2 regions of the Hydrogenophaga taeniospiralis genome follow, and region 1 is predicted to be linked to the other one. Evidence: riboswitches for the same ligand, from Rfam matches in the RefSeq annotation. Region 1 holds a riboswitch; the other holds the start of a gene.

Region 1 (3,979 bases):
GACCTCGGCGCTGGACACGCTCAACGACCACAAGGGCGTGTGCCGCGATTTCGCGCACCTCATGATCACCCTGTGCCGCGCGCTCAACATCCCCGCGCGTTTCACCACCGCGATCGACTTTGGCGCCGACCCGGCGCTGGGCCCGACCGACTTCCACGCCTACGTTGAGGTCTACCTCGGCCACCGCTGGTACCTGTTCGACCCCTCGGGCACCGCCATCCCCATGGGCTTCGTGCGCATCGGCACCGGGCGCGACGCCGCCGACGCCTCGTTCGCCACCATCTTCGGCGGCGTGGTGGCGCAGGCGCCGCGCATCGACATCTCGGCCCAGGTGAACCCGCAAAACGGCTGGCTGATGCCGGTGCACCGCGCCGAGGCCCTGTCCACCGACTCGGCGTTCACCTGGAACATGGTGGACGTGGCGGGCTGAGGGCCGCCAGGGCGTTGGCCCCCTGGCGCGGGCGGGGCGCCGCTGGCCTCGCCCGCGCGGCCTGTGGCCTAATAGAGGGGTTTTCAACCAATTTCTGTCTGGATCCGACATGGGCAACAAAATCGTCACCGAAGCCGACCGCAAAGCCACCCCCCGTCCCAAGCCCATTGCTGGCGTCTCCCTGGCCACCCCTGGCCGTGGCCAACGTGTCAGCCTGGAACGTGGCGTGGCCACGCGCAGCAAGAAAAACCCGGGCAAGCGCTCGAAGAAGGGCGGCTGACCCGTACCGATCGCCCCCGCGGCGGTCCCACAAAAAAGGCCCTTGCAGGGCCTTTTTTGTGGGCGGGCGCCAGTGGGCCGGTGGCTCAGCCTCCCGGCGCTCGGCACCTGTCCGCGGTTTCAGCGCGCGAACGTGAGGAAGCGCCCTTTGTAGGTTTCGCCGGTTTCCAGCGTTCGGTCGGCGGCCTGCATGTTCAGCCCGTAACCCAGCGCCGCCATCTCGCGGCAGAAGGCGCTGCGGTTGCCGCGGTCCGGGTCCACGATGATGACTTCAGCGCCCGCGCTGGCGTGCTGGTCGATGAAGCGCGCGAGCTGGGCCGGTTGCTGGCGTTCGTAGAGCACGTCGCTGCCGATGATGAGGTCGAAGCGGCCCAGGCCGCTGGCGCCGTTGGCATCGTCCAGCGCCCAGTTACCCGGCTGGTAGGGCAGCGGGCCCAGGCCGTTGGCCAGCAGGTTTTCGTGCAGGAAGGCCTCGGTCAGCGGGTGCCAGTCGGTCACGGTCACGTCGCCCGCGCGGCGGTGGATCACCAGGCTGGCCAGGGCCAGGCCGGCACCGATCTCCAGGATACGTTTGCCCTCGATGGCGTGGCTGTGCATGGCCAGCGCCAGCACACGTGCCGAGGGCCAGACCTGGCCAAACAGCGGCCATCCCGAAGCGCCCATGCCCGCGTCTTCGGCACTGCCGTGCGGGTCAGCGTATTGCTGGTTGTCGAGCAGGGAGCGCACGGCGTAGTCCAGGCCGCCGATGGTGACCGTCTGGTGTCGGACTTCGTAGCCGGGCATGCGGTGTTCTTTTCATGGTGGGTGGGCGGTGTGAAACGGTTCTGATCGAACGGGCACAGCGCTTCCATGGGAACCATGGGCAGGGGCATGCGGGGCCGAGGAGGCAATCTCGCGGGTGGGCCGCCGTGGTTGCGGGCCCAGGCCACGGTAACACAGGGCTGCGCGAAGCACAGGGCGGGGTCTACAATTTGCAGCTTCACCGGGGGTGCCGGGCCCACCGCACAGCGGGCCACGGCTGAGAAATACCCCTCTCACCTGATCTGGATCGTGCCAGCGTAGGGAGCGTGAGCAGCCGGCCGCCGATGTGTGCGTTGCCGTCCCTGTCAGACGCTTTCCCTGGCGTTCTTTTTGACAAGGCGGCTTCCCATGCAACGGCGTTTTTTTTCGGCAGCACTGGTTTCGGTTTCCCTCGCGGCGCTGGGCGCTTCGCCCTCGGTCTGGGCACAGGCGGTGCCGCTGCGTGTGCTCACCCACAGCTCGTTCGACCTGCCCAAGGAGCTGCTGGCGCAGTTCGAGAAAGACGCGGGCGTGAAGCTGCAGATCGTCAAGGCCGGTGACGCCGGCGAGATGGTCAACAAGCTGATCCTCACCAAGGCCCGGCCCATCGCCGACGTGGTCTACGGCATCGACAACACCTTGCTGCCGCGCGCCGTGGCCGCGAAGGTGCTCGACGCCTACACCGGCCCCGCCGCCCAGCGCGCCTCGGCCGCGGCCATGGCCGAGGGCGCCGACCAGACCGGCGTGGTCTCGGGTGTGGTGCCGGTGGACTACGGTTTCGTGAACCTCAACATCGACAAGGCCTGGTTCGCTCAAAAGGGCCTGGCGCTGCCGACCTCGCTCGACGATCTGGCCAAGCCCGCCTACGCCAAACTGCTCGTGGTGCAGAACCCGGCCACCTCCAGCCCCGGCCAGGCCTTCGTGTTCGCCACCATCGCCGGCCTGGGCGAAGAGGCGGCGTTCACCTGGTGGGGCCAGATGCGCGCCAACGGCGTGAAGGTGGTCAAGGGCTGGACCGAGGCCTACTACACCGAGTTCACGCGCAACGGCGGCACGCGGCCCATCGTCGTCAGCTACGCCAGCAGCCCGGCGGCCGAGGTGTTCTACGCCAAGGAAAAACTCAGCGTTTCGCCCACCACCAACCTGTTCTTCAAGGGCGGCGTGTTCCGCCAGGTCGAGGGGGTGGCGCTGGTCAAGGGTGGCAACCCGGCCGCGCGCGACGCCGCCGGCAAGTTCATCGAGTTCCTGCGCTCGGCCCCGGCCCAGCAGGCGCTGCAGACCACGATGTGGATGTTCCCGGCCGAAGCTGGGGCCGCGCGCGTGGAGGTGATGAAGCAACACGCGAGCGAACCCACCGCGTTTGACAACCCGGGTGTCACCGACATGAACAGCAAAGGCAAGGCCTGGCTGCAGCGCTGGACCAAGGTGGTGTTGAAGTGACCCCCCTGCGCCGCTGTGCGGCTTCCCCCCTGGTGGGGGCCCGTGCTCCGGCCGAGCGCCTGGGTTCAGTGCATTCATGCATGGATTGAGATCCCGCCACCTGCTGCCCGCGCTGCCGCTGGTCTTTCTGGCGCTGCTGCTGGTGGCGCCGGTGGTGCGGCTGCTGGTCGAAGGGCTGGGCGGGGGCGAATGGTCGGGTGACGAGCCGCTGCGCTGGCTCGACGTCTGGCAGGACGACTTCCTGCGCTGGCGGGTGTTGTGGTCCCTGGCCCAGGCGGCGATCACCTGCGCACTGGCTCTGGCGCTGGGCCTGCCGGTGGCCTGGGTGCTGGCGCGGCTGGCGTTCCGGGGCCGCTCGCTGGTGCTGCGCCTGTTGATGCTGCCCTTCGTGGTGCCCACGCTGGTGGCCGCGCTGGGCGTGCTGGCGCTCTGGGGGCCGCGTGGCCTGCTTGGCGCGCCGCTGGCCGGGGCCGGCATCGAACTGGTGGACACGCCCTGGCTGCTGCTCTACGGCAACCTGTTTTTCAACCTCTGCGTGGTGGTGCGTGCCGGCGTGGACGCGCTGGAGCAGGTGAGCGCGCCGCGCGTGGCTGCCGCGCGCACGCTGGGCGCCACGCCCTGGCGCGCCTTCTGGCGCGTGGAGTGGCCGGCGATCGCGCCCTGGCTGGCCTCGGCGCTGTGTCTGGTGTTCCTCTATTGCTTCGCCGGCTTCGGCCTCGCGCTGATCCTGGGCGGGCAGCGCTACGCCACGGTCGAGGTCGAGATCTACACCCTGGTGGCGCACGAGCTGGCGCTGGGCCAGGCCAGCGTGCTCGCGGTCTGGATGCTGCTGCTGACCGGCGCCGTGGCGCTGGCCTACGCCTGGATCGAAAAGCGGCTCGCGGCGCCCGGCCGCGTATCGCCCATCGCACGCCAGCGTCCGCGTGGTCTGGGCCAATGGGCGGCGGTGGGCGCCGCGCTGCTGGTGTTGTTCGTCGTGTGCGCGGCGCCGTTGCTGGCCATCGTGTGGCGCGCGGCGCAGGCGTTGCTGGGTGGGCAGGGCATGGTCGT
Region 2 (3,979 bases), 370 kb from region 1:
CCGTATGCGACACGCAGGTGACCTTGCGTTCGGCGTGAGGGCAAGGGGAGGCAGGGCCGTGAACGAGGTCCAGGCGTCGAGCAAGGCCATGTGGTGCCCCGCCCCAGTGGCGGGCTGGCGCGACGCACCGCCTCAAGCGCTCATTGGCCCAGCGACGCCTCGCTGCTGGAGTCGATGCTGGCGATCTCCCGGCCGTTGAACGTGCGCCGGACCACCGTGGTGGACTCGGCCACCTCGGTAATGGCGGGCAGGCCCCGCATGCGAACCGTGGTGGACTGCCGCAGCTTGACCGTGGCCGACAGCCAGGGGAAGCCGGAGGGCTCGATGCTGACCAGTTCCATGTTGTTGTTCACCGATGCATTGGTCGCCCGGAAGGCCGCGCTGGCGTCCTTCAGGTACTCGCACAGTTCCTCCTTGCCGCCCACAAACTGTGACTCTCCCCGAGCGGTCTGCGAACGCAGGTCGACCTTGAGATCGGCCGCATAGGCGTCGCACATCCCATCCTCGCCTCGCAGCATCATCTGGTCCTGCTTCTGCATCCAGCTCATCATGCTCGGCGCAGAAAAGACAAAGCGGCTGTGTCCATAGAACGCAGCCGCCAGCACGCCGAGCCAAAACAGTTTTCTCATGTCCTCTTCCCCTTTTTGAAACCGCCTCAACCCGGGCGGCCGCGCATTGTCGCAGAGCAAAAAGGCGGGCCGCCCACGTGCACGGTCAACGGGGAAACTGGCCCTCGCTGCGAGACGTCATCTCGGCGATCTGCAGCGACCGGACGGTGCGCCGCAAGACGTAGGTGGTTTCACCCACCTCGTTCAGCGTGCGCAGGCCCGGCAGCGTGAAGGTGGTGATTTGCCGCACCTTGACCTTGGCCGTCATCCAGGGGAAATCGGAGCGTTCCAGGCTGACCAGCTCGGTGCGGGTGTCGATGGCCGGCTTGAGCACCCGGACGTGGGCGTTGGAGGCCCGGACGTAATCGCACACATAGTTCTTGCCGCCATCCACCTGCCATTCCCCCTTCGGGTGACCCGCGCGGATGTTCACGTTCACATCAAAAGCGAAGTCGTCACAGACGCCCTCCTTCATCGCGAACACCGCCTGTTCGTGCGCCTCGATCCACCCGAGCGCCCGGCTCTTCGACAGCGCCCACTCGCTGTGTCCATAAAAAACCGCGACCAACCCGCCGAGCCACAACAATCGCTTCATCGTTCCTCCCTCTGGTGATACCGCCTCCGACCCGGGCGGCCGCATATTCTCTTCGACGATCAACGCCGGGGGGCATGCTGGTGGTGCACTGGCAGCCCGATCCGAGCGGAATGTGTATGGGGGAAAAAGCGCCCGTCTGGACCCCCAGGCCACAGATGGAGTCCACCAGGCGCCCAACCCCGCCGCCCACAGGGCATTCCATCCACACACCGGGCCCGCGCCGCTATACTGCGCCTTGCTCCGGGGTGCACGGACCGAAAGGTCCAGCGCTGAGATGGTTGAAAAACCGAACCCGTGAACTTGATCTGGCTAGTACCAGCGAAAGAAGAGCGCAGCCCCCAGGGCCTGCATCCCCGGCCCGTCCCTCGCGCGATGGGTCCGTCCACGCCACCAGTGGGCCCGGGTGCATGTTTTGACGGGCGGTCTCCGGAGCATCCACAGCCCCACACAGGAGACCGCCGCCATGAACGCCCCCGACAAGATTCCCTTCGCCGACCAGTTCGCGCTCAGCCGCGAGCCCTTCCCCGCTTCGCGCAAGATCTACGTGCCCGGCTCGAACGAGAGCATCCGCGTGCCCATGCGCGAGATCGCGCTGAGCAACGGTGAGCAGGTCACGGTGTACGACACCTCCGGCCCCTACAGCGACCCGAGCGCCGCCATCGACGTGCGCACCGGCCTGGCCGATGTGCGCGGCGCCTGGATCGCGGCGCGTGGTGACACCGAGACCTACACCGGCCGCCAGCGCGCCGCGCTGGACGACGGCGTGAAAAACGAAGCGCAGAACAACGGCACCACCATCGAACGCATCGAGGCCCTGCGCGCCGAGGCCGCCGGCCTGCAGCGCACGCCACGCCGCGCGAAGAGCGGCATGAACGTCTCGCAGATGCATTACGCGCGCAAAGGCATCGTCACCCCCGAGATGGAGTACGTGGCCCTGCGCGAAAACGGCAAGCGCGAGTGGATGCGCGAGTACCTGGGCGACCCGGCGCGGGAAGCGCGCCTGCGCGGCAACCCCATGGGCGCGCGCATTCCCGATGTGTTCACGCCCGAGTTCGTGCGCGACGAGGTGGCGCGCGGCCGCGCCATCATCCCGGCCAACATCAACCACCCCGAGGTCGAGCCCATGGCGATCGGGCGCAACTTCGGCGTGAAGATCAACGCCAACATCGGCAATTCGGCCGTGACGTCCAGCATCGAGGAAGAAGTGGACAAGCTGGTGTGGGCGATCCGCTGGGGCGCCGACAACGTGATGGACCTGTCCACCGGCAAGAACATCCACACCACGCGCGACTGGATCGTGCGCAACAGCCCGGTGCCCATCGGCACCGTGCCGATCTACCAGGCGCTGGAAAAAGTGGGCGGCGTGGCCGAAGACCTGACCTGGGCGATCTACCGCGACACGCTGATCGAGCAGGCCGAACAGGGCGTGGACTACTTCACCATCCACGCCGGCGTGCGCCTGGCCTACATCCACCTCACGGCGCAGCGCCGCACCGGCATCGTCTCGCGTGGCGGCTCCATCCTGGCCAAGTGGTGCATCACGCACCACAAGGAGAACTTCCTCTACACGCACTTCGACGAGATCTGCGAAATCATGAAGGCCTACGATGTGAGCTTCTCGCTCGGCGACGGCCTGCGCCCCGGCAGCGGTGCGGATGCGAACGACGAAGCGCAGTTCGCCGAACTCAAGACACTGGGCGAGCTGACCCAGGTGGCCTGGAAGCACGACGTGCAGACCATGATCGAGGGCCCCGGCCACGTGCCCATGCACCTGATCCAGGCCAACATGGACGAGCAGCTGAAGCACTGCCACGAGGCGCCGTTCTACACCCTGGGCCCGCTGACCATCGACATCGCACCCGGCTACGACCACATCGCCTCGGCCGTGGGCGCGGCCATGATCGGCTGGATGGGCACCTCCATGCTCTGCTACGTGACGCCCAAGGAACACCTGGGCCTGCCCGACCGCGACGACGTGAAGCAGGGCATCATTGCCTACAAGATCGCGGCCCACGCGGCCGACATCGCCAAGGGCCACCCGGGCGCCCGCGCGCGCGACGACGCCATGAGCAAGGCGCGTTTTGAATTCCGCTGGCGCGACCAGTTCGCCCTGGGCCTGGACCCGCAGACCGCCGAGGACTACCACGACGAAACCCTGCCCAAGGACTCGTCGAAAGAGGCGCACTTCTGCTCCATGTGCGGGCCGAAGTTCTGCTCCATGAAGATCACGCAGGACGTGCGCGACTACGCCGCCGCCAAGGGTGTGAGCGACGAGCAGGCGCTGAGCGAGGGCATGGCGCAGAAGAGCGCGGAGTTCAAGGCCGTGGGTGGCGAGTTCTACGTGCCCGTGTCGTCGCTGACCACGAAGGGCTGAGCCATGGCGTCCATCGGGATTGCAGGGGCCGGCCTGCTGGGCCGCTTGCTGGCCTGGCGGCTGAGCGCCACACACGAGGTCACCGTGTTCGACCCGGCCGATGGGCCGCAGGCCACCAGCGACGGCCGGGGCGCCGCGGCGTTCACGGCCGCGGGCATGCTCAGCCCGCTCGCCGAGCTGGAAACCAGCGGTCCCCGTGTCGCCGAACTCGGCTGGCGTTCCATCGCACTGTGGCGCGAGATCGCCCAGGCGCTGAGCCACGCGCCCTTGGCGGCCAGCGCCTTGCCCGAGGCCTGTGGCACCTGCACCGCCTGCGCGCCCGCAGCGGGCGCAGCCGAGCCGGCCGACATCCACTTCCGTGCGCTCGGCAGTCTGCTGCTGGCCCACGGCAGCGACCTGGGC

The links. A riboswitch is a leader RNA that binds a small molecule or an ion and turns the genes downstream of it on or off. The one in region 1 is predicted to bind thiamine pyrophosphate.
Region 2: it holds a riboswitch for thiamine pyrophosphate, as region 1 does, so the genes downstream of both, thiC (phosphomethylpyrimidine synthase ThiC) here and KIH07_RS12970 (thiamine ABC transporter substrate binding subunit) in region 1, are expected to answer to the same signal.

Annotation. Positions count from the first base shown of each region.
Region 1 is NZ_JAHBAG010000001.1:2,685,766-2,689,744, forward strand. Features, by position in the region: gene KIH07_RS12955 (transglutaminase-like domain-containing protein) at 1-430, shown strand, start outside; gene KIH07_RS12960 (hypothetical protein) at 540-710, shown strand; gene KIH07_RS12965 (class I SAM-dependent methyltransferase) at 830-1,492, opposite strand; TPP riboswitch at 1,684-1,792, shown strand; gene KIH07_RS12970 (thiamine ABC transporter substrate binding subunit) at 1,859-2,929, shown strand; gene KIH07_RS12975 (ABC transporter permease) at 3,006-3,979, shown strand, end outside.
Region 2 is NZ_JAHBAG010000001.1:2,319,866-2,323,844, reverse strand. Features, by position in the region: gene KIH07_RS11125 (TetR/AcrR family transcriptional regulator) at 1-38, shown strand, start outside; gene KIH07_RS11120 (hypothetical protein) at 141-629, opposite strand; gene KIH07_RS11115 (hypothetical protein) at 715-1,266, opposite strand; TPP riboswitch at 1,435-1,547, shown strand; gene thiC (phosphomethylpyrimidine synthase ThiC) at 1,667-3,577, shown strand; gene KIH07_RS11105 (FAD-dependent oxidoreductase) at 3,581-3,979, shown strand, end outside.